2 regions of the Patulibacter ginsengiterrae genome follow, and region 1 is predicted to be linked to the other one. Evidence: riboswitches for the same ligand, from Rfam matches in the RefSeq annotation. Region 1 holds a riboswitch; the other holds the start of a gene.

Region 1 (4,195 bases):
GGCCAGCCTCGGCTTCGGCCTGATCGTCGCGGGCCTGGTGCTCGGGCGGGTACCGGGGGCCTCGATCCTCTCGCGGGGACCGCTGCACTGGTACGGCACGCACTCCTACGGGCTCTACCTCTGGCACTTCCCGGTGATCTTCGTGCTGCGGTCGCTCGACCGCTGGCCGTCGACCTTGGCGGGAGCGCTGCTCGTCACGATGACGATCAGCACCCTCCTGGCCGTCGCCACCTGGCACCTGCTGGAGCGTCCCGCGATCGACTGGGCGCGTCGCCGGATGCCGTCTCGGGGTCCGCGACGCCCGGCCCTCGCCACCGGCGACTGACCGGGTCGCGGCCGGCGACGCTCCGAGCCGGCAATCGGCTGGGGACCGCCGCGAGCGACGTTCCGAGCATCCTCAGCGGACGACGGCGTCCGCGCTCGACCGGGTCCCGGGCACGGCGCCCGGGACCTCTCGGTCGCTCAGCGGCCGCCGGCCACGGCCGGCAGGATCTGCAGCTCCTGGCGGTCGGAGACCGGGGTCGAGAGCCCGTCGCCGAAGCGGATGTCGTCGCCGTCGAGGTAGACGTTGACGAACCGGCGGAGATCGCCGTTGCCGTCCGTCAGGCTGGAGCGCAGCTCGGGGTGGACCTCGAACAGGCTCTCCAGGACGGTGCCGACCGTCGTGCCCTCGGACTGGACCTTGCCCTGTCCGCCGGTCGCGTCACGCAGCTGCGTCGGAATCTTGATCGTCACCGTGGCCATCAGACCGTCACCTCCGTGCGGAGCTCCGCATCGCGTTCGAACTGCTCGAAGTTCGCGTCGATCTCGTGGCACGCGAAGGTGCCGCGGACCGCGTCGAGGGTCTTCAGGCCCTCACCGGTGATCACGATCACCACGCGCTCGTCGGCCCCGATCCGGCCGGACTCGGCGAGCTTCTGCAGCGTTGCGGTCGTGACCCCGCCGGCGGTCTCCGTGAAGATCCCGGTCGTCTCGGCCAGCAGCCGGATCCCGGCGCGGATCTCGTCGTCGGTGACCTCGTCGATCGTGCCGTTCGTCTGGCGTGCCAGCTCGATCGCGTAGGGGCCGTCGGCCGGGTTGCCGATCGCCAGCGACTTGGCGATCGTGTCCGGGCGGACCGGCCGGCAGACGTCGTGCCCGGCCGCGAACGCGGAGGCGACCGGGTTGCAGCCGGCGGCCTGGGCGCCGCTCATGGTCGGTACCCGGCTGCCCTCGCTCAGCAGCCCGAGGTCGAGCCACTCCTGGAAGCCCTTGCCGATCTTGGTGAAGAGCGAGCCGGAGGCGATCGGAGCGACGATCCGGTCCGGGCTCTGCCAGCCCAGCTGCTCGGCGATCTCGTACGCCAGGGTCTTGGAGCCCTCGGCGTAGTACGGCCGCATGTTGACGTTGACGAACGCCCAGTCGGGCCGCTCGCCGGCGATCTCGGTACAGAGCCGGTTGACGTCGTCGTAGTTGCCGCGAACCGTCACCACCCGGGCGCCGTAGATCCCGGTCGCCAGGATCTTCTGCTCCTCGAGATCGGCGGGGATGAAGACGTAGACGGGCATCCCCAGCGCGGCGCCGGCGGCGGCGACGGCGTTGGCGAGGTTGCCGGTCGAGGCGCAGGCCAGGGTCGTGAAGCCGAGCTCCTTGGCGCGAGCGGCCGCGACGGCGACGACCCGGTCCTTGAACGAGTGCGTCGGGTTCGCCGCGTCGTTCTTGACCCAGACCTCGCGCAGGCCGAGGCGCTCGGCGAGGCGGTCGGCGCGGACCAGCGGCGTGCTGCCGGCCGGCAGGCCGGCGAGGCCCGCGGTCTCGCCGGGACCCGATGGGGCGAGCGTCGGAACACGCTCGACCGGCAGGAAGTCGGCGTAGCGCCAGATGCTCGCCGGGCCGGCCTGGATCCGCCGGCGGATCGACGCGGCGAGGCCCTCGTCACCGTCGGCCGCGAGGTCGGCGTACTTGACCTCCAGGGGCCCGAAGCACTTCGCGCAGACGAACTGCGCTTCGAGGGGGTACGTGCTGCCGCATTCGCGGCAGGCGAGCGATGTTGCTGCCATGAGCTGTCTGTCTCCGGAGTCGGTCCTTCGCCGAAAAGGTGTGGCGAAGGTCCGGTACAGGTCCAGCCACACATCTCTCTGGAATTGGCACCTCTTCGCGTCGGCGTGATTCGCGATGGTTGCCGGGGGTTCAACGGGCCAGTCCCTCCCCCCCTCTGGATGTGTTGATCGATGTCCGCTCCTGAGACTAGCAAGCCGACGACCGAAATACTTCCGCTTTGCCGGGAATTCGCCCGGGCGCGTCGCCCCCGGCCGGGTGGCCCCCGCGAGCGCGGCGAGCGGGCGTCCGACGACGCGGCTCCCACGCCGCTGCCCGACCGGGCCCCGAGTACACTTGGGTGCATCGTGCCGACCGCCCTCGACGATCCCCTCAGTCCGGATGCCGACGTTTCCCCGTCCGCGATTCGGGTTCGGTACCCGGCCGGCTGAAGCCACCCCAGTCGGGCAGGAAGAGCCCGACGTCCCCCAGATCGAGATCGTCGAGGCCCACGGCCTCCGATGGGTCAACGTCCAGCGTCCCGGGCGGCTCGAGTTCGCCTGGTTGCGGGAGCAGTTCGACTTCCACGCGCTCGACTACGAGGACGTCTCCTCGCGCAACCAGCGCCCGAAGGTCGACGTCTACGACGACTACCTGTTCGTCGTCCTGCACTTCCCCGACTACGACAAGACGATCGGCCGCCTCAACGCCGCCGAGCTCGACGTCTTCGTCGGCCCCGACTACGTCCTCACGATCCCCAACCGCCCGCTGCGGACGATCGACTACCTCTTCAGCCGGGTCGAGCAGCGCGAGGACGAGCGCGAGAAGCTCTTCTCGAAGGGCGCCGGCTACCTCCTCTACCGGATCATCGACGAGTGCGTCGACGCCTCGTTCCCGATGCTGCGCAAGATCGGCAACAAGCTCGAGCAGCTCGAGGAGGACATCTTCGAGGGGCGTTCGAAGGAGATCGTCCGCGACATCTCCAACGCCAAGCAGGAGATCATCAACTTCCGCAAGATCGTCCGCCCGCAGCGGGTGGCGCTGAAGGACCTCAACGCCGCTCGGCGCTACCTCGCCGAGGACGAGGACCTCTACTTCGACGACATCAACGACGCGTCGGAGCGGATCTGGGACATGCTGGAGAACTTCAAGGAGGTGAGCGAGGCGCTCGAGAGCTCGAACGAGTCGGTCCTCGCCCACCAGCAGTCCGGGGCCCTGAACGTCCTCACCGCGATCAGCGTGATCGTCCTGCCGCTGACGCTGCTGGCGTCGATCTGGGGCATGAACGTCCACGTGCCCGGCCAGGACAACGCGGTCTGGTTCTTCGGCCTCGTCGGCGCGATGGTGACGCTGCTCGGCGCGATGGTCTGGTGGTTCCGCCGCAACGACCTGCTGTAGTCGGCCGGCCCGGTCCCCGGCCCACCCGTCCTCGGGTGCCGCTACTCGCGGCGGGCGAGCACCACGCAGCGGGTCGTGCCCGAGCCCTCGATCCGCTCCAGGATCAGCTGCTCCTGGTGCGCGATCGCGGCCAGCGTCTCGAGGTCGACCGCCGTACCCCGCCAGAGCGGGTGGGCGCTGACGTACTCGGGCAGGCTGCTCTCGCCCGGGAGCAGCGGGGCGGGCGTCCCGGATCGGACGTCGAAGACCGCGGTCGCGTCGGGCCGAAGGACGCGGCCGAGCTCGCGCAGCACGTCGCCGATCAGGCCGACGGTCGGCAGGTGCGGCAGCAGCCCGAGCAGGAGCACCGCGTCGGCGGTCCCGTCGGCGACTGGACGCAGCGCGCCGGCGTGGGCCGGGTGCCAGGTCACGTTCTCCAGCGACGCGTGCCGTTCGCGGCCCGCAGCGAGCATGCTCGGAGCGATGTCGCAGGCGATCACCGCGTCGGCCCGGTGAGCGAGCGCACCGGTGACCCGACCGGCGCCACAGCCGACGTCGACCGCGACCCGGGCTCCCTCCAGGCTGAAGCCGACCAGATCCTCGAGCGCGTCGAGCAGGTCCTCGCCAGACGCCACGAACGAGAACTCGTCGACGGGCGGCGCGCCCGGCACGGAGTAGCGCAGCGGATCCTCGCGACCGCGGGCGTCCCAGAAGCGGGCGATCCGTTCGAGGGCGGGGTCGTCGAGCGGCGGCACGACCGGCGATGCTACTTCCCTTCACCGGTGCGTAACGTGAAGGCCCC
Region 2 (4,195 bases), on a different contig from region 1:
CGGCGTCAGCTCGTTCTACGCGACCAAGACCGTCTCGACCGGCGAGGGCGGCGTGCTCGTCTCCCGTCATCCCGAGCTGCTCGAGTTCGCACGGGCCTTCCGCAACTACGGCAAGCCCGAGCACCAGGTCGAGGGCTTGAACTTCCGGATGAGCGAGTTCACCGCCGCGATCGCGCTGACCCAGACCGAGCGGCTCGACGAGATCGTCGCCGGCAAGAACGCCGCCGCCCGCGAGTACCTCGACCCGCTCCACCCGGGCCGGCTCGAGCTGCCCGACGGGATGGTCTCCGGGCTCTACAAGTACATCGTCTTCGACCCGATCGAGAAGTCGACGGGCAAGGTCTACGACCAGCCGTGCCACCGGATCCTCGGCCACACGGTCGACCTCCCGAACAGCGACTGGGTCGGCGAGCACCACTGGTGCGTGCCGATCTACTACCGCCCCGAAGTCGTCCCCCAGAACCAGAACGTCCAGGAGCTGTCCCGATGAACAAGGTCCTCGTCACCGGTGGCTCCGGCTTCATCGGATCCCACGTCGTCGACAAGCTGATCGCCGCGGGGATGACCCCCCGGATCTTCGACATGGTCCCGTCGCCGTTCCACGCCGAGGGCTCCGTCGACACCTACCTCGGGGAGCTCGACGACCTCGCCGCGCTGACTGCCGCGATGGACGGCTGCGACGCCGTCCTGCACCTGGCGGCCGTCGCCGACGTCGGCCAGGTCGCGGTCGACCCGGTCTTCGCCGAGCGCGTCAACTCGCGGGGCACGCTGAACGTGCTCCAGGCCGCGCGCGAGGCCGGCGTCGACCGCGTCGTCTACGCCTCGACGATCTGGGTCTACGACGGCTGCGCCGCCGAGCAGGTCGACGAGGACAGCCCGCTCGGGCTGCCCAAGCACCTCTACACCGCGACCAAGATCGCCGGCGAGATGTACTGCCGCTCGTACTCCGAGCTGTTCGGGGTGACGACGACGATCCTGCGGTTCGGGATCCCCTACGGCCCGCGTGCCCGCCCGGCCGCGGTCGTCCCGCAGTTCGTGCGCAAGGCGCTGGCGGGCGATCCGCTGACGATCGCCGGCAAGGGCGACCAGACCCGCCGGTTCGTCTACGTCGAGGACCTCGCCGACGGCTGCGTCGCCGGGCTGCTGCCGCAGGCCGCCGACCGCGTCTACAACCTGGTCGGGGTCGAGGAGACGACGATCCTGGAGATCGCCGAGGTCGTCCGCGACCTGCTCGGCGACGTCGACATCGTGCACGTCGAAGGCCGCCCCGGCGACTTCAAGGGTGCCGTCGTCGACCACCGCCGGGCCGAGCAGGAGCTGGGCTGGACGGCGACTACCGGGTTCGCCGACGGCGTCGCCCGCTACCTCGAGTGGCACCAGGCCGACCAGGCCCGGCAGCCGAACCCGGTCGTCGAGGGCTGAACGCCGCCCCGACCACCCGGGGCGGCGGAGCCGGCCGCTCAGCCGGCGCCGCAGGGCGACGGCGCGACCAGCGCCGCCGACTGCAGCCCGGAGCCGGCCCACGCGACCTGGTCGCGGGTGTCGTGCTCCGGGGCCCAGCCGGTCGGCCCCTCGACGTAGCGGTGGCGCGGGCCCGCGTCGACCAGCTCGGTGAGCGCCGCGACCAGGCGGTCGGCGTTCTCCAGCTGCGAGCCGAGGCCGAAGCTGGCCCGCAGCGCGCCCTCCGGCAGGCCGAACCGCTCCAGCAGCGGGTGGGCGCAGAAGCGACCGTCGCGGACGCCGATCCCGTGCTCGGCCGAGAGGTAGGCGCCGACGTGGCCGGGGGCGTAGCCGTCGACGGTCAGCGCGACCACGCCGACCGCGTCGGCGCTGTCGCTCCAGATCCGCAGCGGGGTGATCGCCGACAGCCCGGCGATCCCCTCCAGGACCCGCTCCCGCAGCGCCCGCTCGTGGGCCTCGCGCGGGTCCACGCCGGCCGTGCCGACGAGCCCGTCGATCGTCTCGAAGGCGGCGGCGAGCGCGACCGCGCCGGACAGGTTCGGGGTGCCGGCCTCGTGCCGGCGCGGCCCGTCGGTCCAGCTGACCGCGTCGACGGTCACCTCGCGGACCGCCCCGCCACCCGCCAGGTACGGCTCGCCCGCGTCCAGCCAGTCGCCGCGACCGACGAGCACGCCGACCCCGTAGGGGGCGTAGAGCTTGTGCCCGGAGACCGCCAGGTAGTCGACGCCGAGCGCGGCGATCGCGACCGAGCGGTGCGGCGCCAGCTGGGCCGCGTCGACGAAGGTGCGGGCGCCGTGGGTCCGGGCCAGCGTGACGATCCGCTCGATCGGCAGCAGCTCGCCGGTCACGTTCGACGCGCCGGTGATCGCGACCAGCGCGGTCGGCCGGTCGGCCAGCGCCTGCTCGAGCCGCAGCAGGGTCTCCTCGATCGTCTCGGCGTGGGCGACGCAGCGGTGGCCGCCGGCCGTCCGCTGCCACGGCAGCAGGTTCGCGTGGTGCTCGACGTCGAGGGTGACGACGTCGCCCGCGTCGGCCGGCACGCAGCCCGCGAGCAGGTTGGTGGCGTCGGTCGTGTTGCGGGTGAAGATGACGTGGTCGTCGGTGCGGGCGCCGAGCGCCGCGCCGACCGTGGCCCGCGCCTGCTCGTAGAGGTTGCTGGAGATCTGCGACGGCAGACCGGCGCCGCGGTGGACGCTGCCGCTGAAGGGCAGGACGCAGGCCACGCGATCGGCCACGGCGGGCAGGGCGGGAGCGGTCGCGCCGTAGTCGAGGTTGGCGTAGCGGACGGTGCTGCCGTCGAGCAATGGGACGCGCAGGTCGCCGCCGATCACGGGGGTCAGCGGCTGCTCGGCGCAGGCGGGGTCCAGGACGGGCCTGTCGATGGTGCTCATGGGGGTCTCCGTGGGTCGGGACCCGCTCGACGGGTCCGCGCTTGCAGGCGCAGGACCCTGTGAGGGCCTGCGCGGCCTGGTCTTCACCCGGGGCACCCCACCGCGGTGGAGGGTTGCCGGCCAGCGAGCCGGGGCTTGTCGCTGGCACTCTTGACCGCGATCGATAGTAGCAAACCCGATCCGGTTCCCGGGTATCCAAATCGCGTGTACGGCGCACCGTTTTCGAGGTCGGGAACCCGGGTCGGAGGGGCGCGGGCTACCAGCGCGCCGGGACCGGAGCCGTCGTCAGGCCGGCCGCCGCGATCCGCTCGAGGACCGTCGGCAGCGCCGAAGCGGTCGCCCGCCACGAGTCCGGATCGCTGTAGTCGTCGGCGTCGTGGAGCAGCAGCACGTCGCCGGCGGTGAGGTCGCGGGCGACCTCGTCGGCGATGCTCGTCGCGGTCGCGTCGGCCCGCCAGTCGTGGCCCCAGCGACTCCACAGCAGCGGCCGCCAGCCGCGCCGGGCCAACTCGCCGGGGGTCGTCGGCGCGTAGATCCCGTAGGGCGCGCGGTGGACCGGCAGCAGCGCGTCGCCGGCGATCGCGGCGATCGTCGCGTGCGCGCGGTCGAGGTCGTCGCGGACCGCGCCCGGCGTCCGCCGCAGCAGCAGCCGGTGGCGGTCGCCGTGGATCGCGACCCGGTGCCCGGCGGCGACGATCTCGGCCAGCAGGCCACCGGTCCGCCGGACCTGCTCGCCGACGCAGAAGAAGGTCGCCGTGGCGCCGTGCTCGCGCAGCGCCTCGAGCACGGCCGGGGTCCCCTGCGGGTGGGGGCCGTCGTCGAAGGTCACCGCGACCGCCCCGGCCAGCGGCAGCCGCCGGGTCAGGCCGAGCGCCCCGGCCAGCGGCGGCAGCAGCGGGGCGAGCGCCGGCAGCGACCAGCCGACGCCGGCGGTGACCACGGCCGTGGAGGCGACGAGGGCGGGGACGGCGCGCACCCCGGGATCGTCGCACGCCCGGGGCCTCGCCAGGCCACGATGGCGGGGCGCCGGGCGGTGCGACATGCTGCGGTGGTGCCCTCGTCCGACGTCCTGCTCGGGCTGCTGTTCGCGGCGGCCGCCGCCGCCTGCTTCGACGGCGCGGTCGTCCTGCAGGCGACGGAGGCCCAGGCGGTCGACGACGAGCACGGCCTGCGCCCGTCGCTGATCACCCGCCTGGTCCGGCGCCCGAAGTGGCTGTTGGGCACGGCGATCGCCACGCTCGGCTGGCCGCTCCAGCTCGCCGCCTTCGCGCTCGCCCCGATCACGCTCGTCCAGCCGACGCTCGCGCTCGGGCTGGTCCTGCTGCTGGTGCTCGGCTCGCGGA

What was found. A riboswitch is a leader RNA that binds a small molecule or an ion and turns the genes downstream of it on or off. The one in region 1 is predicted to bind S-adenosylmethionine.
Region 2: it holds a riboswitch for S-adenosylmethionine, as region 1 does, so the genes downstream of both, ACVUH9_RS21380 (aminotransferase class V-fold PLP-dependent enzyme) here and thrC (threonine synthase) in region 1, are expected to answer to the same signal.

Annotation. Positions count from the first base shown of each region.
Region 1 is NZ_JBWDOG010000002.1:228,125-232,319, reverse strand. Features, by position in the region: gene ACVUH9_RS04500 (acyltransferase family protein) at 1-325, shown strand, start outside; gene ACVUH9_RS04495 (ubiquitin-like small modifier protein 1) at 463-744, opposite strand; gene thrC (threonine synthase) at 744-2,039, opposite strand; SAM riboswitch class I at 2,107-2,205, opposite strand; gene ACVUH9_RS04485 (magnesium transporter CorA family protein) at 2,419-3,414, shown strand; gene ACVUH9_RS04480 (class I SAM-dependent methyltransferase) at 3,456-4,148, opposite strand.
Region 2 is NZ_JBWDOG010000027.1:17,713-21,907, forward strand. Features, by position in the region: gene ACVUH9_RS21370 (DegT/DnrJ/EryC1/StrS family aminotransferase) at 1-490, shown strand, start outside; gene ACVUH9_RS21375 (NAD-dependent epimerase/dehydratase family protein) at 487-1,422, shown strand; gene ACVUH9_RS21380 (aminotransferase class V-fold PLP-dependent enzyme) at 1,461-2,852, opposite strand; SAM riboswitch class IV at 2,885-3,008, opposite strand; gene ACVUH9_RS21385 (polysaccharide deacetylase family protein) at 3,109-3,828, opposite strand; gene ACVUH9_RS21390 (DMT family transporter) at 3,904-4,195, shown strand, end outside.